Regions from separate parts of the Salinispora goodfellowii genome, predicted to be linked through region 1. Evidence: riboswitches for the same ligand, from Rfam matches in the RefSeq annotation. Region 1 holds a riboswitch; each other region holds the start of a gene.
The links. A riboswitch is a leader RNA that binds a small molecule or an ion and turns the genes downstream of it on or off. The one in region 1 is predicted to bind cobalamin.

Region 1 (3,269 bases):
CCTCGGCCCGGTGCTCACCCCCGCCAACACCCACCTGCTCGAAGGCCTGCACGCGTACCTCACCCACGGGTCGGCGAGCGAGGCCGCGACCGCGGTTGGACTGCACCCGCAGACCATGCGCCATCGGCTTCGCCGGCTCACCGAGCTCACCGGCCGCAGCCTGACCCACTCCTGGGACCGGCTCGTGCTCGCGGTGACGCACGCCTCACTCCCGCCGCCCCCGGGGTGGTGAGCCGGCCGATGCCTTCCCGCGGGCTTGGTGCCCCCGTTGGCGTGCATCCTCAGCGCGTCATCAGGTGGCGTACAGACGGCACTCAGCCATGGGTGGTGCACTGGAGGCCGGCGGCGCTGGAGTTTCAAGGAGGAGCGGCATGGGCTGGTTCAGTCGGAAGCGGTCGCGTACCTGGGGATCAGACGGGGTGCCGACGAAGCTCGACCGGGAGGGCACCCGCGCGGACCTGGTGGCGCTGGAGCAGTTCGTCGCCAGCCGGACCGGGGTCGAGTTCTACCTGGAGCCGGAGACGACGGCGACGGACACGACGGTGGTGGCGATCGCACATGACGGCGAGTGGATCCGCCGCCGTACCGGGTCGCCGCGGGTTGCCGCATCACTCGCCCGCCGGCTGGCCCTGCCGCTCTACGAAGCGGCCAAGATGGGCTATCCGGAGCGGATGCGCGCCTGGAACCGGGCCCACCCGGAGCGGCGCCTGCGGTAGCCGCCGCGCCCTCCGGGGCCGTTGCACCGGGACCGGTTGACCGCTGGTCTCCCCTCGTTTCGTTGACCGGAACGTATTGGTGTGGCAGAGTTCGCGGCCGGACGGCAGTGAAGGAAGCCGGTGTGAATCCGGCGCGGTCCCGCCACTGTCACCGGGGAGTGATCTTCCTTGCGGAGCCACGACCGTGCGTCGCGCGGTTGGAAGGCCGGGGGTGAGCGTCGATCCGGGAGCCAGGATACTTCGGCCGTCGGTGCACCCCAGGGCGTGGATACCCGAGGAGGAACCGATGACGCGTAGCGTCCCAGCTATCGACAGCTGTCGCATTATCCTGGCGGGCGGCGGTATGCCCGCGACCGGTCCGTGGCCGGGCGCCGCCGCGACTGGCCCCGCCGCCGAGAATGTCCCCGCTGCCGTGCTTGGTGCCGCCGTTCTCGGCCCCGCTGCCCGCGGTTGATCGCTGCCTGACGCGGGCCCGGTCGGCCGCCCAGTCGGGTGGCCCGAGACGGCGCCCGTGAAGCCGAATCATCTCCCGTTTCGCTGATCGTCCGCCCCTCGACGCGGGCTTCACTCTCCGGAGCTTCCCGTGCGCATTCTGTTGCTATCTACCGCCGACACCGACCTGCTCGCCGCGCGAGCCAGCGGGGCCGACTACCGCCTGGCCAACCCGACCCGGGTGGCCGTTGACGGCGTACCGGAACTGCTCGACGGCGTGGAACTGGCCGTCGTCCGCCTGCTCGGTGGCCGGGCCGCGTGGCCGGACGGATTGGCGGCGGTCCTCGCCTCGGACGTGCCAACGGTGCTGCTGGGCGGGGAGAGCGTCCCCGACGCCGAGCTGACCGCCGCCTCCACCGTGCCCTCCGGTGTCGCCACCCAAGCCCTCTCCTACCTGGTCGAGGGGGGCCCGGAGAACCTGGCGCAGCTGGCCCGGTTCCTGTCCGACACGGTGCTGCTCACCGGCGAGGGGTTCGCGCCCCCCACACCGACCCCGGCGTACGGGATGCACGGTGACTGGTCGACCGACCCGGACCGGCCGACCGTCGGGATCGTCTTCTACCGGGCGCACGCGCTCGCCGGCAACACCGCCTTCGTGGACACGCTCGCCGGCGCCGTGGAGGCCGCGGGGGGCAACGCGGCACCGATCTTCTGCGGCTCGCTGCGTGGGCTGACCGCCGGCGCGGGCCCACTGGAGCTCTTCGCCCGCTGTGACGCCCTGCTGGTCACCGTGCTCGCCGCCGGGGGCACCGTGGCCACCGACGCAGCCGGTGGTGGGGACGAGGACGCCTGGGACGTGGGCGCGCTCGCCGCCCTCGACCTGCCGGTCATCCAGGCGCTCTGTCTCACCAGCACGCGGGAACAGTGGGCCGCCAGCGACGCCGGACTATCGCCTTTGGACGCGGCGATGCAGGTGGCGATCCCCGAGTTCGACGGGCGGATCGTCACCGTGCCGTTCTCGTTCAAACAGCTCGACGCCGACGGGCTGTCGGTCTACGCGCCGGACCCGGAGCGCGCCGCCCGGGTGGCCGGAATCGCCGTCCGGCACGCCCGGCTGCGGCACCTGCCGAACGCCGGCAAGCGGGTGGCGGTGGTGCTCAGCTCGTACCCGACGAAGCACTCCCGGGTCGGCAACGCCGTCGGCCTGGACACCCCGGCCAGCGCGGTGCGGCTGCTCGCCGCGCTCGCCGCCGCCGGCTACGACCTCGGCGCGACGCCCGTCCCGGACGACGGGGACGCCCTCATCCACGCCCTCATCGCCGCCGGCGGCCACGACGTCGAGTGGCTCACCCCCGAGCAGCTCGCCACCGCCAGCGCGCGGGTGCCGCGGGAGACGTACCGGCGGTGGTTCGACCAGGTGCCGGCGCCGCTGCGCGCCGCCATGGTCCGCCACTGGGGGGAGCCGCCGGGGGAGCTGTACACCGACGGCGGCGACCTCGTCCTGGCCGGTCTGCGGTTCGGCAACGTGGTCCTGCTGATCCAGCCGCCCCGCGGCTTCGGGGAGAACCCGATCGCCATCTACCACGACCCGGACCTGCCCCCCAGTCACCACTACCTGGCCGCGTACCGGTGGCTGGCCGCCCCCGCCACGACCGGGGGCTTCGGCGCGGACGCCGTGGTACACCTGGGCAAGCACGGCACCCTGGAGTGGCTGCCGGGCAAGGGCCTCGGGCTGGCCGCCGACTGCGCCCCGGACGCGGTCCTCGGTGACCTGCCGCTGGTGTACCCGTTCATCGTCAACGACCCGGGGGAGGGGACGCAGGCCAAGCGCCGCGCGCACGCGGTCGTCGTCGACCACCTGGTGCCGCCGATGGCCCGCGCCGAGACCTATGGGGACCTGGCGAAGCTGGAGCAACTACTCGACGAGTACGCCACCGTGCAGGCGCTCGACCCGGCGAAGGCGCCCGTCGTACGAGGACAGATCTGGGAGCTGGTGCGCACCGCGGAACTGCACCACGACCTGCACCAGTCGGAGATGCCGGCCGCCGATGACTTCGACGACTTCGTGTTGCACCTCGACGGTTACCTCTGCGAGGTCAAGGACGTGCAGATCCGCGACGG
Region 2 (3,269 bases), on a different contig from region 1:
GCAGGACCAGCCGTACGTCGTGCCAGCCGGCGGTGGCGAGCCGCCCGAGCAGCCAGGCGTAGACCTGTTGGATGCTGTCCGAGTTGCGTTGCAGCAGGTATGTCTGCCCGGCGGAGAGGAAGGCGGAGACCGCCACCCCGGCCAGGATCAGGGTCGCCGGTGATCGGCTTCGGCCGCCGGCGGAGCCGAGCAGGTAGGTCAGCGTGACCGCGCCGATCGCGCCGACGAACGCGGCCAGCGGGATGGTGACCGGCAGCCCGGTGACCGCCCCGCCGACCCCGCCAGCGGTGATCACCACGGTGACCGCGAACCCGGCGCCGGCCGCTACCCCGAGCAGGTACGGGTCGGCCAGCGGGTTGCGGAACACGCCCTGGTAGGCGCCGCCGGCCAGGGCGAGCAACCCGCCGACGAGCAGGCCGAGTACGGCCCGGGGCAGGCGCAGCTCGGTGATGATGGCGATCTCCCGCTCGGTGAGCCCGCTGTCGAGGCCGACCCCGGGGAGGAGGTTCAGCAGCTCGACCGCGACGCTGCCGGGTGGCAGGCTGACCGGGCCGAGGGAGACGCCCGCCACCAGGGCGACCAGGACCGCGGCCAGCCCGGCGACGAGCCAGCCGGGCCGCAGCCCGGCGGGCCGAGCCGCCGGCCCGCCGGAGGGGCGGCCGGAGGGGCGGCCGGAGGGGCGCTGGGTTACCACCTGCCGCATGGGGATGCCTCTGCTATCGCCACAGCTCCAACGTCACGCGGGGACCTTCGCGGTCGCCTCGATGATCGTGCGGAGCAGGTCGACGACGCGCGGGCCCCACCGGGAGGCGACGTCGTCGTCGAGCGCGACGACCTGGCCCTCCTGCACGGCGGTGATCGTCGCCCAGCCGGGTCGGGCCTGGACCGACGCGATGCTCTGCTGGCAGCACTTGGTGTCGGCGAGGAAGACGAAGTCCGGGTTGGCCTGGACGATGATCTCCTCGGAGAGCTGCGGGTAGCCACCGCTCGCGCCGTCCGCGTCGGCCGGGTCGGCGATGTTCTCGAGCCCGGCGAGCGCGTAGAGCGAGCCGATGAAGGTCTTGCTGGTGGCGGTGTACAGCTCGGGGCCGAGCTCGTGGAAGTAGGTGAGCTTCTCCGCCCGCTGGGGCAGGTCGGCGACCAACTCCGCGATGTCGTCCTGCATCTGGCTGACCACGTCGGCGGCCTCGGCGGGGTGCCCGGTCAGCGTGCCCACCTCGGTGAGCTGCCGATAGGTGTCGTCCAGCGTGGCCGCCGCCGGGGTGAGGAAAACCGGGATCTTCAGCGTGGTGAGCTGGTCCACGATCTTGTTCTGGTCGTCGGCGAGCAGGACCAGGTCGGGGTTCTGGGCGGCGATCGCCTCGGCGTTCGGCTGGAAGCCGGAGAGGTCGGTCCGCGGTGCCTCCGCCGGATAGTTGGAGTTGTCGTCGACCGCGACGACCTGCGGCCCCGCCCCGATCGCGAAGAGCACCTCGGTGGCGGTCGGCGACAGCGAGACGATCTTCTCCGGCTGCTCGTCCAGCGTGAGCGAGCCAACGGTTACCGGGAAGGTCGCGGCGCTGGACGCGCCGTCGTCAGCGGGGGAGTCCGTGGTCTTCTCGGCGCAGCCGGCGAGCGCGAGCGCGGCCACCGCGAGGGCCGCGGTGAAGAACCGGGGGGTACGTCTGGACATCGGGCCTCCTGTCGGTCGAGGAGTTGGTGCTTCGCCGACAGGGACCGAGGTGCCCGTCCACGAGGCACCCTTCCTCGAGAGCGCGTATCGCGACCGACCGCAGGCGACCTGACTCGTCCCCGGGACAAGCCCGGGGCATCACAGTTGCGGGACAGCGCCGGTTTCCCACCGGCTTCGCTGCGGGATGGTCGGTAGCACGGTAGCGCACGGTCGGGCCGGGGCCCGGAGTTGGCCGCAGACGTGTGACGAGGTGGGGAGGGGTGGGGGCCCCGGGAAAGGGCCCCCACCCCAGATTCAGGAGACGGTGATGGTGACGTTGTCGACTGCTGCCTCGACGAGGCTCCCGCCGGCGGCGTCCGCCGCCGCCACCTGGATCTGGATCGACTGGCCGGCGTACGGCGTCAGGTCGAGGTTGGCCACCGACCAGGAGGCGCTGCGGTTGGTCGCCGCGCCGGTCTGGTTGAGCAGGGTGGTGGTGCCGCCGCTGTGCACGACGCTGACCCGGAAGTAGTCGGCCGAGGAGGCGTTCGAGTAGTGCGCCAGGTACCAGGCCAACGAGAGCGTCAGCGTGCCGCTCGACGGCAGGGCCACCGCCGGGGAGCGGGCGCTGGTCGCGCCGCCGTCGATGTCGTGGGTGCCCACCGAGGAGCCGGCGAGCCGGCCGGTGACCAGGTCGTTACCGCCCGCGTACGGGGTGAGCTGCTTGGCGCCGGAGTAGCTGGTCGCCTGGGCGGCACCCCGCTCCCACTGGCCGGTGGTGGCGGTGTCGGTGCCGTTGGGGTTGATCGTCCAGCCGGTCGCGGTCTCGAAGGTGTCCGCCCAGACCGTCTCCCCGCCGCCGCCACCGCCGCAGTACTGGTCCTCCTTGCCGATCGCCCGGTACGGGCAGTCGGCGTACTCGGAGAGGAGCAGCACCGCTTCGCGGTTACGGGCGGTCTCCGCCGGGATGACCTCGTCGGGTGGGTAGAAGCCGCCGCCCGCGGCGGAGCCGGGGTACAGCTCGAAGGTGTACGCCCAGATCCCGTGCGCCCCCCACATCCAGTCGATGCTGCTGCCATCGGTGATGTAGAGGTCGCTGGACTGCTGCGGGGTGTAGCCGTTGGTGGCCGCCATCTCCCCGCCGATGGTGGCGAAGGTGTTGTACTGGTCGGCCGTCATCCCCGGGGCGGTGTTGCTGTACGTGTAGCCGAACGGCCAGAGCACCAGCTCGGAGTAGGTGTGGAAGTCGATGTTGGCCTTGATCTGCTGGACTCCGCCCACGACCCGGCTGTCCACGAAGTCGCGCACCGCATCGGTCTCCGGGGCGGAGAAGGGCGACGGGCCCCGGTAGGTGCTCGACGAGGTGGAGCCGGAGGAGCCGCCGCAGCAGCCCCAGAGGTAGTCCCAGTTGCGGTTCAGGTCGGTGCCGACCCAGGACGAGCCGCTGTTGGGCTGCCGATTCTTGCGCCACGACCGGTACGAGCCGGTGGCGATGTCGTACTCGCTGCCGTCCGGGTTCACGGTCGGGATGATCCACAGCTCCCGGCTGTTGACCACGTTGGTGACCCGGGAGTTACTGCCGTAGTTGTCGGTGAAGAGGTTTAGCAGGTAGATCGCC
Region 3 (3,269 bases), on a different contig from region 1:
ACCGGATGGCGTCGCTGGCCAGCGCGCGCAGGAGCTGACCCCGCTCCTCCTCGGTCGGCGGCGGGACGACGTTGTCGGCGAACTCGGCGTCGGAGGACGCCAGCTCCGCCGCCACCCGGCTGACGGTCTGCCAGGCGTACGGCAGCGAGTCGCGGACGCAGGAGACGAAGGCGTCGTCGGCAACGGGGCCCGACTCGGCGGCCCGCAACAGGTCCGGTGGCACGGTGAGAGACATGATCCTCCTCAGTTGATAATGATCGCGGTTTTCATTACTGTTGCGTGCTGAGCACACCACGCAACGTCCACCGCGTCAATGACGCCACGTGGTGTGGCTCCGTCGGATTCACCCGATGCGCGGTCCTCAGGACATGCGCCCACCTCAGGGCCGTTTGACAGCGCCGCTCGCAGCAGCCCAGACTGTCGCGACAACTCAACCAACGCGTGCGTGCGGGGGAAGTCCGGTCAAAATCCGGCGCTGGCCCGCAACGGTAGGCCGTCGAGGTTCATCTGCGACGGCAAGCCCGAATACCCGCCACGCTCGCGCACCCCTACCCACCCGTCGTGGCCCACGGGTCGGAGGCCCCGACCCGACGCTGACCAACAGCGCTCGGCTGGGTTCTGACGACCGCAGGGCGGAAAGGCACTCCTGATGGTCGTGTCCCACCTTCGATCCACACTCCGCACCCGCGCCGCCGGCCTGTTGGCCGCCGCCGTCGCCGGGATCGCCCTGACCGCTGTCGAGCCCGCCCCCCAAGCCGCGCGAGCCGACGCCTGTGCCGGCACCTCGGGCGTCACCGTGGTGATCGACTTCACCGCTTTCGGCGGCGAGGTCGAGGTCGCCTGCGCCCCCGGCGACCCGGACACCGGGCTGACCGCCATCCAGGACGCCGGCTTCGCCGTCGAGGGCACCGCCCGCTGGGGTCTTGCCTTCGTCTGCCGACTCGGCGGCCTGCCCACCCCGGACGTCGAGCCCTGCATCGACACCCCGCAGGCCAGCGGGTACTGGTCGTACTGGCACGCGTCCAGCGGCGGTGACTGGGAGTACAGCGACAAGGGCGTGCTCAACTACGACCCGGCCCCGGGCAGCGTCGAGGGTTGGTCCTACGGTGCCAGCGAGCCGCCGAGCATCCCCGCCCCCTGATTCACCCGCGCCGCTGGTGTGACCAGTGGCGCACCCCGGGTGCCCGGAACTGTCCTGGCGTCGTCACACGCCCTAGCGGTACGGTGACGGGCACCCGGTACACACTGGGCACAACTGCATAAGTCCCGCGTGGGGGGAAGCCGGTGCGATGCCGGCGCTGACCCGCAGCCGTGAGCGAGAGAACCCTTTCGCGAGCCGGAATGCCCCGCCCGGGACGAGCGGCTTCCACTGTCGAGGTCTACAGGGTGAAGTCCGGTCCGCCGAGGTCTGTCCACCCCGCTCACCGCAGTACGCGGAGCGGGGTTTTCGTATCCCGGGTGCTTGCCGGAGCTCACCGACTGCTCTAGAAAGGCACCCCCTCATGGCCCTGTCCCGGCGCCTCGCCACCGGTCTCGGCGCGGCCGCGGCAACCACCCTCGCCGCGGTAGCCGCCGCCCCACTGACCGTGGTGGCGGCCCCCGACCCGGACCACGCCGCCGCAGCCCGCGCAGCGGCGTCCTGGCTCGCCGACGAATTCACCGATGGCGTCCTGCCCGGCCCGATCAACCCGGAGGACTGGGGGCTGACCATCGACGGTCTCCTCGCGCTCGCCGCCACCGGGGTCGACCCGTCGACCCGGCAGGCGGCGACCGCCCAGGTCGCGGCGAACGTGCGCGCCTACAACAGCTACGACCACTGGGGCATCGAGGGCTTCACCGACGGCGGGGCGACCGCGAAGCTGCTCTACGCCGCCTCCGCCTCCAGCGCCGACCCCACCGACTTCGGCGGCTACGACCTGCGGGCCGAGACCCTGTCGCTGATCGCCGGAGCGGACATCGACCACCAGCGGGGACGGATCACCAGCGCTACCACCCCACAGACCGGCGCAGACCCCAGTAACACCTTCGACCAGTCCTTCGCCGTGCTGGGCCTGACCCGCAGCGGCGGCGTACCGCAGGACGCGGTGGACTTCCTCATCCGGCAGCAGTGCGCGGCGGGCGGCTTCCGCCTCTACCCGGACACGGCCGACGGGCCCTCGCCGTCCTGCGACGACCAACCCGACGCCACCCTCGACGTCGACTCGACCGCGATGGCCGTGCAGGCGCTGCTGAGCGCCGCCGAGGACGGTGCCACAAGCGCCGCCGACGCGGCCGCCGCCGGCGCGGACTGGCTGGTGTCCCAGCAGCACACCGACGGGTCGTTCGGCGGCTCCGGGCCGACCACCGGAAAGAATTCCAACAGCACCGGCCTGGCCGGGCAGGCCCTCGCCGCCGCCGGACGCGACCCGGCAGCCACCGAGGCGGCGGTGGCGCTGGCCGCGCTCCAGCTGACCGCGGCGAGCGGCGGGGCGGCCGCCGCGGAGGCGGGCGCCATCGCCTACAACGCCGACGGGCTCGCCGCCGCCGTCGCGGACGGGCTCGGCGACAACAGCCGGGACCAGTGGCGTCGGGCCACCGCCCAGGCGCTGCTCGGGCTCGCCCAGGTGCCGCTGGGTCGGATCGGCCTCGACCCGCCGCCGACCGGGCAGCCCACCCCGACCGGCACCGCCTCGCCCACCGGATCGCCGACCGGCACCGGATCGCCGACGCCGACCGCCACCGCCAGCCCGACACCGAGCGCCACCGGGACCGCCCCGCCGGAGCCGCCCGCCGCGTCACCGACCGGCAGCGCTCCGGTGACTCCCACACCGACCACCTCCAGCCCCGGTGGTGGGCTGCCGACCACCGGCGCGGCGATCACCAGCTACGTGCTGCTCGCGGTACTGCTGCTCGGTGGCGGCGTCGGGCTGCTCATCCTCGGCCGTCGGCGGGCGAATTGAGCCGCAGGACGCTCCGCGGCTCAGTGGCCGTCGCCCTGGTCGCCGCCGGCTCGGTGATCGGGCCGGGGAGCCCGGCGGTAGCCGCCGGGCTCCCCGGCTACTGCCCGGACGCCTCCGGCGTCACCGTCGTGGTCGACTTCAACGAGCTCGGGGGCGGAACGGTTGTCCGCTGCGCCCCGGGCAGCCAGGCCACCGGGCTGGCCGCACTGAAGGGCGCCGGCTTCCCGATCACCGGCACGCTGCGCTGGGGCGAGGGATTCATCTGCCGGATCGAGGGCAAACCGTCGGCGGACGCGGAGAAGTGCGTCGACACGCCGCCGGCCAGCGCCT

Region 2: linked by a shared signal. The riboswitch ahead of T398_RS13510 (ABC transporter substrate-binding protein) and the one ahead of cobN (cobaltochelatase subunit CobN) in region 1 are both predicted to bind cobalamin.
Region 3: linked by a shared signal. The riboswitch ahead of T398_RS18615 (prenyltransferase/squalene oxidase repeat-containing protein) and the one ahead of cobN (cobaltochelatase subunit CobN) in region 1 are both predicted to bind cobalamin.

What each region holds. Positions count from the first base shown of each region.
Region 1 covers NZ_JCANTD010000006.1:193,773-197,041, forward strand. The annotation lists gene T398_RS09640 (PucR family transcriptional regulator) at 1-232, shown strand, start outside; gene T398_RS09645 (hypothetical protein) at 372-716, shown strand; cobalamin riboswitch at 827-957, shown strand; gene cobN (cobaltochelatase subunit CobN) at 1,300-3,269, shown strand, end outside.
Region 2 covers NZ_JCANTD010000011.1:49,994-53,262, reverse strand. The annotation lists gene T398_RS13515 (FecCD family ABC transporter permease) at 1-703, opposite strand, end outside; gene T398_RS13510 (ABC transporter substrate-binding protein) at 737-1,672, opposite strand; cobalamin riboswitch at 1,754-1,877, opposite strand; gene T398_RS13505 (M14 family metallopeptidase) at 1,967-3,269, opposite strand, start outside.
Region 3 covers NZ_JCANTD010000021.1:53,614-56,882, forward strand. The annotation lists gene T398_RS18605 (SCO5389 family protein) at 1-235, opposite strand, end outside; cobalamin riboswitch at 430-551, shown strand; gene T398_RS18610 (SCO2322-related protein) at 650-1,141, shown strand; cobalamin riboswitch at 1,231-1,368, shown strand; gene T398_RS18615 (prenyltransferase/squalene oxidase repeat-containing protein) at 1,503-2,939, shown strand; gene T398_RS18620 (SCO2322-related protein) at 2,936-3,269, shown strand, end outside.